Linked DNA regions of Panacibacter microcysteis. The protein of the gene in region 2 interacts with the protein of the main gene of each other region in a pairwise test. Links are inferred from orthologs where the notes say so. Each region holds a gene or a part of one and is shown on either strand. Other genes may lie near its edges.

Region 1 (5,166 bases), on a different replicon or contig from region 2:
TTAATAATGCAATAATACTAATAAACAACGTAATTATTCACAATATTAACGGAAAACTAATTTCTTTAGTATATACAAGTTGGTTTTGTTTGCAATATAAGATATTGTATTTGCCAAAACTGTTTAGTTAAGACGGATAATCAATCTTAAAAATTCCTCTGTTAATCTTTTCAACGCATCAAAATTGTCTGTATACTGCAGGCAATTTCCATACATTTTATTCTTAATTCTGCCTTCTTTTCTTCAGACATAGTAAGCATTTCAAAAATCCCTCTGTAAGTGGCGGCTTTCGGGGGAATAGATTTTTGGAGAAAGTTAAACACAAAAAAGCCCCGGAAATTCCGGGGCTTTTTAGATAATATCCAATCAATATGTTTACTTATATTTTCCTACCTCACCGTCAAACAACTGGAACTTGGCATCAAAAGCATCGTATGCTTTTGTATCGTTTGTTCCTTTGGTTTTGTCTCTCTTCCACATGTACAGGTTGGCAAGCATGGTCACAGCCCTGTTCAAACTGTTGCTTTCATTTTTTTCACGTGGCTCTTTTGCTTTCAGCGTGTTGTAAGATTTTTCCAACCAGTCAATTGACTTGCCCGCAACATCCTGCTGTTCTTTCAGGATTTCAGCGCGTTTTGCTTTCAGCGCGGCAGATTCACCGGTGTTGGCAAAATAACGGTCATCGAGTGTGGTAAAGATGTTATAATACAATACGCCGGCATTAAATGCATACAAACCATTTTTGTTATTGAGGTTATATGCCTTGGCAAATGCATCTGCAGCAGTAAGTTTCAACTGAGATTGCTGGGTACTATCGAGCTTGTCAGCCTGTGCTTTATCAGGCATTGCAAAAGACTCTGCATAGGTAATGTAACCATCTTCGGTAAGTTTACCACCGGCATCTTCAGTTTTATACTTGCTGATGATCTCATCCAGCCCTGTATTGCTGGTCATGTAGTTCATTTCAAACTGGCTCCAAACGGCCTGGTCTGCCGGGTATAATTCTTTTGCAAGTGCAAGGTATTTTTTAAAGCTGGCTTCGTCTTTTTGCTTGCTGTCGTAATCGAGTATAAACTTGTAGATGTCTACAAAATCTTTGTCGTTTACTTTCCAGTCGGCCAGAGCTTTGTAGCGCTTAACGGCTTCTTCAGTTTTGCCGGCGTTTTGTGCAGAATAAGCAGTGTACAATACCACGGTTGTATCAATGGTATATTTTCCGCTGGTAGACAGGTTATTTTTACCAACAAACTCGCTTACCTGCTGGCAAAATGCAAAGTTGTCGTAAGCCTTGCCCCAGTCTTTTGCCGTAAATGCTTCGCGGCCCCTGTTGAAAGCATTGCCATATAAAAGGCTTACTGCGCGCATGCCTTCTTCTTTCAACTTTTTGAGATCGGGCTCTTTTTCTGTGTATTTATTCAGTGCTGTAAAAGCTTCTGTGCCGGCTTCAGGATATTTGGGGCTCAGTGAGCTGTCAGCATACAACTCTCCATATACGTTTAGTTTCCAGATATATGTTTCGGGCTTATCTTTTGTTTTTTCTTCGGTAGCTAATTTGTCAACTTCTTTCTTAGCCTCTTCCATTTTACCGGTACTGTAATACAGGGTAACGTTATTATATTGCGCTCCTGCCCAAAAAAAAGATCCGGCAAGCAACAGGGATAAAAACACTTTTTTCATGATGTGTATTTTATTATGAATTGTTTGTTGTTTCTGATTGATCGTCAGTTGATTCGTTGGGTTCATCATTGGTATTTTGTTCCGGTTCACCTGTTGTTTCCTCTGGCTTTTCAATGATCTCCTGTTCTTCAATTTTAGAAACAGCAGCTATTGCGTCGCCATTATCAATCCTTATAAGAATAACACCTTGTGTAGCCCTGCCCGCCTCTTTAATATTAGAAATGGGCGTTCTTAAAGTAATGCCCGACTTACAGGTAATGATCAGATCTTCTTTCTCGCTTACGTCGAGGATGCCTACTAAGGTACCGGTTTTCTCTGTGATGTTAATCGTTTTTACCCCCTTACCGCCGCGATTGGTAATGCGGTATTCATCTACAGAAGTGCGTTTACCAAAACCTTTTTCGCTTACAACAAGAACCGTTTTTTCAGTTTCGCCTTTATTGGCACATATCATGCCAATTACCTCATCTTTTTCGTCATCCACTTCTATACCTCCAACACCTATTGCACCACGGCCCGTAGGTCTTACCTTGCTCTCAGGAAAACGTATCGCCCTGCCGCTTTTTACGGCCATCATGATCTCGGAATTACCGTCCGTAAGCCTTGCCTCAATCAACTCATCTCCTTCATTAATGGTGATGGCATTCACACCATTTGCTCTGGGGCGGCTGAAATCTTCCAGGTAGGTTTTCTTAATTATGCCTTTCCTGGTGCAAAGAATAATGTAATGGCTTTCGTTGTATGCTTTGTCTTCGAAATTTTTAACATTGATAATGGCTTTCACCTTGTCATCCGGTGGAATCTGAATCAGGTTTTGAATGGCTCTTCCCTTACCCTGCTTTTCACCTTCCGGAATTTCGTAAACCTTCAGCCAGTAACAACGGCCTTTTTGTGTAAAAAACATTAACGTGTCGTGGGTAGATCCTACAAAAAGATGTTCTACAAAATCTTCCTGTCTTGTCTTGCTTCCGATGGCTCCACGACCGCCCCTGCGCTGTTGGCGATATTCGGTAGCAGAGGTTCTTTTGATGTAACCTAAATGTGAGATAGTTATTACAACATCTTCTTCCTCAATAAGATCTTCAATACGCATCTCATCTGCGAGGTACTGAATTGCTGTTTTTCGTTCGCTGCCAAACTTTTCTTTTATTTCCAGCAATTCTTTTTTGATCAACTCGTAGCGCAGTGTTTCGCTACCAAGTAATTCCTCCAGGCTGGCAATAAGTTTCATTAATCCCTCAAATTCTTCTTTGATCTTGTCACGTTCCATTCCGGTCAGGCGCTGTAATCTTAATTCGAGGATTGCTTTTGCCTGTATCTCATCCAGTCCCCAGCCAGCATTGATCAGGTTGTCTTTCGCAATGTCTGGTGTTGAAGAACTCCTTATCAAACGGATGACTTCATCAAGATGATCTAATGCTATCAGGTAACCCTGCAGGATATGTGCCCTTTCACGCGCCTTACGCAGGTCATACTGTGCACGCCGGGTAACAACCTCCATCCTGAACTCCACAAACTCGCTGATCAGATCCCGTATATTCAGAATCTTTGGTCGTCCTTTTACAAGAGCCACATTGTTAATGCCATAACTGGTCTGCAGTTCAGTGTATTTGAAAAGCTGGTTGATCACCACATTGGCAATGGCATCTCTTTTCAGATCTACAACAATTCTTGTTCCTTCACGGTTCGTGCTTTCGTTGTTTACGTAGGCCACACCTTCCAGCACTTTTTCATTTACAAGCTGGCCTATCCTGTCGGTAAGTGAATCCCTGTTTACCTGGTACGGCACCGCTGTAATAATGATCTGCTCCCTGCCACTGGCTTTTGTTTCGGTATGGCATTTACCTCGCAGCACAACCCTTCCGCGACCGGTCAATAATCCTTGCTTCACACCATCCATGCCGTAAATAACACCTCCGGTAGGAAAGTCAGGAGCTTTTACATATTTGGTAAGTTCTTCGGCAGTAATCTCTTTGTTTTCAATGTATGCAACACAACCGTCTACAGATTCGCCAAGGTTATGCGGCATCATATTGGTCGCCATACCCACGGCAATACCGCTGCTGCCGTTTACAAGCAACTGGGGTATCCTGGTAGGTAAAACGATCGGTTCTTTCAAAGAATCATCAAAGTTCAGTTGAAAGTCAACGGTTTCCTTTTCAATGTCTTCGAGCATAGCCTCGGCAAATTTGTCGAGCCGTACTTCTGTATAACGCATGGCCGCTGGCGGGTCACCGTCCTGCGTACCAAAGTTTCCCTGTTTGTCTACGAGCACATGACGCATCACCCAATCCTGCCCCATACGCACGAGTGTATCGTAAATGGCGCTGTCACCATGCGGGTGATACTTACCCATCACCTCTCCCACTACACGGGCTGCTTTCTTATAAGGCTTATTGCTGTTGTTTCCCAGTTCATTCATTCCATACAATACCCTTCGGTGTACCGGTTTAAAACCATCTCTTACATCGGGTAAGGCACGTCCAACAATTACCGACATTGAGTAATCAATGTAGGCAGTCTTCATTTGTTCCTCAATATTTACCTGGATAATGCGATCGTTATCGTTGGTCTGTTCGGGCAATAGATTTTCTTCCATACTACTGAAAATTCTCCTGATTTAACCCTTTTTTTACGGGCTTGCAAATCTAACTTTTTGAAAGGGAAACACCTTAAAAAGCACGCCTTTTTTACATTCTTTTATGCACACTGTGCCAATAACTTTTCTACCTGTAAAAATGGCCGTGTTAGTTGTGTTTTGGTGGCCGGCTGCAACGCTTTGCCCGGCTTTGGTTGTGTCACTCACTTGTACTGCAGAATGTAATGCGGCATGGTGCAAACCCGCTGCAAAATACCGGCCTTCGCTGCATGCATACCAATAATGGAGATTTTATAACCGGCTTGTGCAGGCGATATTAACATGTTTGCTTCATTGTATGGCTGCTGTATTTTCCGCTAACATATCACATACATTTGCGCATCAAATTGCAATATGTACAAAAGCGTAGTACGCATCTGTATTATTTTCCCGTTACTTGCCCAAACATTTCACGCCAAATGTCAGCGGCTTTTTGTTCACCTGGATGGTGGCGCGGTCAATTATGGTGGCGATTTGCAGTCACAGTTGTTCACGCTTCAGCAGGCCAACAGCTTTTTTGGTGGTGGATTGTACTATAAAATTTCAGGTGCGTTTGCACTCGAGGGTACGTTCTCTGCAGGAAAGCTGGCCGCCACAGACGCAAAGACCAAAGTAGAATCTACAAGGCGCAACCTGAGTTTTTATTCAGGACTTACTGAGGGCAGCCTGGTATTGCACGCTAACCTGAGAGATGTACCGGGAAACGCACGGCTAACACCATACATGCATGCGGGCATAGCTGTATACCATTATAACCCCTACACTTATTACCAGGGGCAGAAAGTTTATCTGCAGCCGCTGGGCACAGAAGGCCAGGGATTATCACAGTTCCCTGACAGGAAAATCTATAG
Region 2 (5,488 bases):
TACCACTTCCTTTATATCGTCCTGCGTATAAAAACCGCCATAAGTCTTTGGCTCATTAGGAAAAGGGTTGCCGGTATTTGCCCACTTGCCCTCCCTGTTTACGCGCCATGCGCCAACTTTTGTTAATTCGGGCAGACTTTTTATTTCTATGCGCCAGCCTTCATCATCGGTAAGATGCCAGTGTAGCATGTTGTATTTATACTTTACCATGTCATCTATAAAACGCTTTACTTCTGCCTTGGTAAAAAAGTGGCGGCTTACATCAAACATCAGCCCACGCCATTTAAATGCTGGCTGGTCGGTAATGTTTGTAAAGGGGATGCTCCAGTTAATATTGTTTACCACGCTTTTGCTTTCAATAGCCGTGGGTAAAAGCTGCAGAAGTGTTTGCATACCATAAAACAGGCCAGCCGGTGTATTGGCTGTAACGGTAACGCCTTTGCCAGATACAGACATTTTGTACCCTTCATTACCAATGCTGTTGTCTGTAGCGGTCAGTAATACCATGTGTACCTGTCCGCCGTTGCCTTTTTTAACGCTGGTGGCATAACCTGTTGGTACTGCCAAAGCATCGGCCAGTTGCTTTGCAACAGGCATGGCATCATCTGCTGATACAGTTATGGTAATGGTACTTTTAAAAGTAAAGGTTCCCTGCTTTTCAACTACAGCTACCGGGACCGGAACGAGATTTTTTAAAGTGTTGCCGTTTTGTGCCTGTAGCACAACGGCAGTTAAAAGCATGTATGCAAGCAGCATTTTCTTCCTGTACATAATGGATTGTTTTGGAACGAAAAGATAAGGAAGAATGCTTATGCAACTGTGCGGTTAGCGGCCTGCTGAATACAGGAGGGCGGAAGGATTCAAACGGGGCAATAAAAAAGGCGCTGAAGATGCTTCAGTGCCTTTGTGTTTACAAAAAATGTATACTAAAAACCTTTGGTGGCCACACCGTCGGCAATTGCCTGCATAGCTTTTGCTTCGCTGAGAATAGCAGCCATTTTGTTGCCTTTGCCGTCATGACCGGAAGCCATGTAACCTCCTTTTGCAGTTTTTGAAATAACAGCATCCTGCATAGGAACGTTTTTCTCTTTTGTTTTTAAACAATATGCTTTGATCATTTTCGAAGTGTCCATTGTCGATTATTTAATTGATTAGTTAATAAGTTTTACCTCTTAAGCAGCACAATCTAAAAATTTTTTCTGTAAATCGGCATTGCAGTGCTTAAAAAGTAAGCTATATCTGCTTTTTCGCAACTATCCTGCCAATAAGTGGCATTTTTCTATGGCCATGACCGAAATAACCACGTTGAGAATGCTTATTCATTTACACAGGCCGGAAATGCAGTATCGTTGCTGCCAACAGTTATGCAGTACAAGAGTGCGACGCAACAGGTGATGCCATAGTAATCTTTTGCCGGGTTAACACCATAAAAAACCCCGCATTGCTGCGGGGCTAGTATAAAAATTATGGTGTTTATTTACACATCAATCCTGGCGTATTTTGCATGAGATTCTATGAACTCCCTGCGTGGTGCCACTTCATCTCCCATTAACATACTGAAGATGCGATCTGCTTCTGCCGCACTTTCTATGGTTACCTGTTTCAACGTTCTGCGGTTGGGGTCGAGCGTGGTTTCCCACAACTGCTCTGCATTCATTTCACCCAGGCCTTTGTAACGCTGTGTGTTTACGCTTTCATCTTTTCCACCACCCAGTTTTGTTATGAGCCCTTTGCGCTGCTCTTCGTTGTATGCATACTCCTGCTCCTTGCCCTTCTTTACGAGGTATAGCGGTGGTTGTGCAATGTATACATAGCCCTGTTCTACCAGTTCTTTCATATACCGGAAGATGAAGGTTAATATCAGTGTTGCAATGTGAGAGCCATCTACGTCAGCATCGGTCATAATAATGAGCTTATGGTAACGCAGTTTGGCAAGATTTAAAGCTTTTGGGTCTTCTGCTGTGCCTACGCTTACACCCATGGCGGTAAACATATTGCGGATTTCCTCGTTCTCGTAGATCTTGTGCTCCATGGCTTTTTCTACGTTCAATATTTTACCACGCAGCGGCAGAATTGCCTGGTAGCTTCTGTCCCGGCCAGATTTAGCCGTACCGCCGGCACTGTCACCCTCAACAAGGAACAGCTCGCATTTTTCCGGGTCGCGTTCGCTGCAGTCTGCCAGTTTACCCGGCAGGCCGCTGCCGCTTAGTACGTTCTTACGCTGCACCATTTCCCTGGCTTTTTTGGCAGCCACACGTGCCTGCGCGGCAAGCACCACTTTACTGATGATGTTCTTAGCCTCTTTCGGGTTTTCTTCCAGGTAATTTTCCAGTGCACGGCCAACGGTGGTTTGTACAATACCGCTAACCTCGCTGTTTCCCAGTTTTGTTTTCGTCTGTCCTTCAAACTGCGGCTCCGGCACTTTTACAGAGACGATGGCTGTAAGACCTTCACGGAAATCGTCGCCTTCTACCTCTACTTTGGCTTTTTCAAACAAACCCTGTTTATCTCCATAGGTTTTAAACACCCTCGTAAGTGCCTGGCGGAAACCCGTAACGTGCGTACCGCCTTCTATGGTGTTGATATTGTTTACATAGCTGAAGATGTGCTCTTTAAAATCGTCATTATAGGTAAGTGCCACATCTACGGCCACGTTGGTAGCTTCATCGTGCCCTTCTACATAAAGTGTGGAGGGAAGCAGCGGCGTTCTTTTTGCACTTCTGTCAAGCAGCTCAACAAACTCTACAATACCACCCTCACTGTAAAAGTTCTGGCTGTATGCTTTGCCTTCTTCATCTTTTTCGCGAAGATCGGTAAGTGTAATGCTGATCTTTTTATTCAGAAAAGACAACTCTCTCAAACGGCCTTCGAGAATATCTTTGTTGTAAGTAGTAACCTGGAAAATGGTTGCATCTGGCCAGAAATGCACGGTGGTACCTGTTTTATCGGTAGTGCCTGTTTCGCGTACTGCATAAGCAGGTATACCTGTGTGGTATTCCTGTTCAAACACTTTACCTTCGCGCTGTACGGTAACGAGCAATGTGGTACTTAATGCGTTTACACAACTTACACCCACACCGTGCAAACCGCCGGAAACTTTATAGGTATTCTTATCGAATTTACCACCCGCATGCAGCACGGTCATTACTACCTGCAGGGCACTTACACCTTCTTTGGCATGTATGCCTGTGGGTATACCACGACCATCATCGCTCACGCTGATGGAGTTGTCTTCATGAATGGTAACAAATATGTTTTTGCAGTAACCGGCAAGGGCTTCATCGATGGAGTTATCTACTACTTCGTATACGAGGTGATGTAACCCTTTTACACCTACATCACCAATATACATGGCCGGTCTTTTTCTTACGGCTTCGAGACCTTCGAGTACCTGGATACTGTCTGCACCGTATCCGTTTTGCTGCGGAGGAACAGGCTTTAATTCTTCACTCATAAATATGATTATTCTTGCGCTTTTGGCAAGTGGGCGAAGTTAAGCATAAACAGGGGTTTTACAGCAGTGAAACATGCCAATTTTCCCACAATTTCGGGTGCATGTGCATAAGGTTTTTCTACTGCTTGCGTGGTAAAGATACCAGCGCAAACCGGCCCGGTGTTTAAGTAGTTAATTACACCGATTGATTCCTTATTTTTGAAACATGTCAGCTCAGCTAAACGCAACAAAATGGATAGATGAATACGGAGATATGCTTTATCGCTATGCATTACCTCGTGTAAATGACGCGGATACAGCAAAAGACCTGGTGCAGGACACGTTCCTGGCAGCATGGCGCAACTACGACAATTTCAAAGGTGAAATCTCTGAAAAAAACTGGTTGTATGCCATTTTAAAAAACAAGATCATTGACCACTTTCGCAAAGCATCTGTAAGATTAACGGAAAGCCTGCCTTCTACCGCGGGTGAAGATGGCTTTTTCGATGACGTGCAGCATTGGACCGACGCCGCATCGCCAAGGGAATGGCAAAACAGCAGCGATACCGGTATAAACCGCAAAGATTTTTATAAAGTGCTGCAAAGCTGCAAGCAGAAGCTGAAAAAAATACAGGATATGGTGTTTACCATGAAATACATGGAGGGGATGGATAGTGAAGAAATTTGTAAGGCGCTTAATTTAACTGCGTCTAACTATTGGGTGCTCATGCACCGGGCTAAATTGCAGCTCAGGGCGTGTCTCGAAAAAAACTGGTTTACCAAATAGTTTGAAAGATGAAGTGGAAGATAACCTGTAAACAGGCAACCATATTAATTTCCAAAAAAGAAGAAGGGCGACTGTCTTTGCTGCAACGCATACAGCTGTACCAACACCTCTGGATCTGTTCTTTATGCAGGCTTTTTCAAAAGCAAAGTGGCCTGCTGGCCCGCGAAGCTGCGTCAATGGAAGCCGAAGATGCCGAGCTTACCCCGCAGGAAAAAGCAACTATGGTGCAGAGAATAACCGGTGAGTAAGCGTTATGAACCGGGCTGCATTGCTACTATTATACATCGTTGCGTCGCACTCTTGTACTGCAGCACTTTATACGGCAACGCACAGCATTCCTTTTTTTCAACAATTCCCCAGGCTGGTGTAAGAGCTTTTCCGGTACAAATAATACAAACACCAAAACAATTAGTCTTTCAGTTCTATCCATACAGGAGCATGATCGCTGGTTTTTTCCCAGCCACGTACATGCTTATCTACGCCTGCTGCTACCAGTTTGTTTGTAAGCTTTTTACTTAAGAGAAAGTGGTCTATGCGCAAACCGGCATTCCGGCCATATGCATCGCGGAAATAATCCCAGAAAGTATAAATGACGTCTTTCGGGTAAAGTGTCCGTATGGCGTCTGTCCAGCCCTGGTCGAGCAGCTTTTGAAACGCGGCCCTGGTTTCGGGCCTGAACAATGCATCATCTACCCAGCGCTCGGGTTTGTATACGTCCATTTCGGTGGGCATTACGTTGTAATCGCCGGTTAAAACAACAGGCTTGCCGGATGCATACAGCTCACCTGCATGTTTGATAAATCTTTCGAACCAGCTTAGTTTATAATCGAATTTTGGCCCCGGTGCAGGGTTGCCGTTTGGTAAGTACAAACACCCGATGGTAAGCTCATTTACCTGTGCCTCTATGTAGCGGCTGTGCAGGTCTTCGGGATCGCCGGGCAGTACCCTTGTTATTTCTGTTGCAATGGTATTGCGTGTAAGTATGGCTACACCGTTCCAGCTTTTCTGACCGTGCCACAACGCGTTGTAGCCGGCTGCTGTTATGGCTTCTTCCGGAAATTTTTCCTGCGGTGCTTTCAGCTCCTGCAAGCAGGCCACATCGGGCTGTGTTTCGTTGAGCCAGCGTAAGAGCACCGGCAACCTGCCATTGATGCCGTTTACGTTGTAGGTAGCAATTTTCATCTGCAAAATCGTTTAAGATGCAAATAAAGGTAAGGCTTGCTTCGCTTCAATCTTCGCTTTTGGCCAATATGTTTCCGAACCCTGAA

The links. Proteins that work in one complex are often made in the same cells at the same time.
Region 1: the proteins of gyrB (region 2) and gyrA interact in binary tests that used the Escherichia coli proteins (3 or more experiments, as listed by UniProt). The link is inferred for Panacibacter microcysteis from one-to-one orthologs.

The regions. Positions count from the first base shown.
Region 1 is NZ_JADWYR010000002.1:801,560-806,725, forward strand. The notes cover bases 1,484-4,665. They hold gyrA (DNA gyrase subunit A), read right to left. Parts: upstream 4,277-4,665; coding sequence 1,691-4,276; downstream 1,484-1,690. Other genes in these bases: I5907_RS15200 (hypothetical protein), read right to left, coding at 1,484-1,677. In the rest of the region: more of I5907_RS15200, read right to left, coding at 376-1,483; I5907_RS15210 (DUF6089 family protein), read left to right, coding at 4,670-5,166. UniProt on the Escherichia coli protein: A type II topoisomerase that negatively supercoils closed circular double-stranded (ds) DNA in an ATP-dependent manner to maintain chromosomes in an underwound state.
Region 2 is NZ_JADWYR010000001.1:1,371,779-1,377,266, forward strand. What follows is about bases 967-3,885. They hold gyrB (DNA topoisomerase (ATP-hydrolyzing) subunit B), read right to left. Parts: upstream 3,455-3,885; coding sequence 1,478-3,454; downstream 967-1,477. Other genes in these bases: I5907_RS05495 (hypothetical protein), read right to left, coding at 967-1,133; I5907_RS05505 (sigma-70 family RNA polymerase sigma factor), read left to right, coding at 3,660-3,885. Outside these bases: I5907_RS05490 (beta-N-acetylhexosaminidase), read right to left, coding at 1-771; more of I5907_RS05495, read right to left, coding at 927-966; more of I5907_RS05505, read left to right, coding at 3,886-4,220; I5907_RS05510 (anti-sigma factor family protein), read left to right, coding at 4,229-4,468; xth (exodeoxyribonuclease III), read right to left, coding at 4,629-5,402. UniProt on the Escherichia coli protein: DNA gyrase negatively supercoils closed circular double-stranded DNA in an ATP-dependent manner to maintain chromosomes in an underwound state.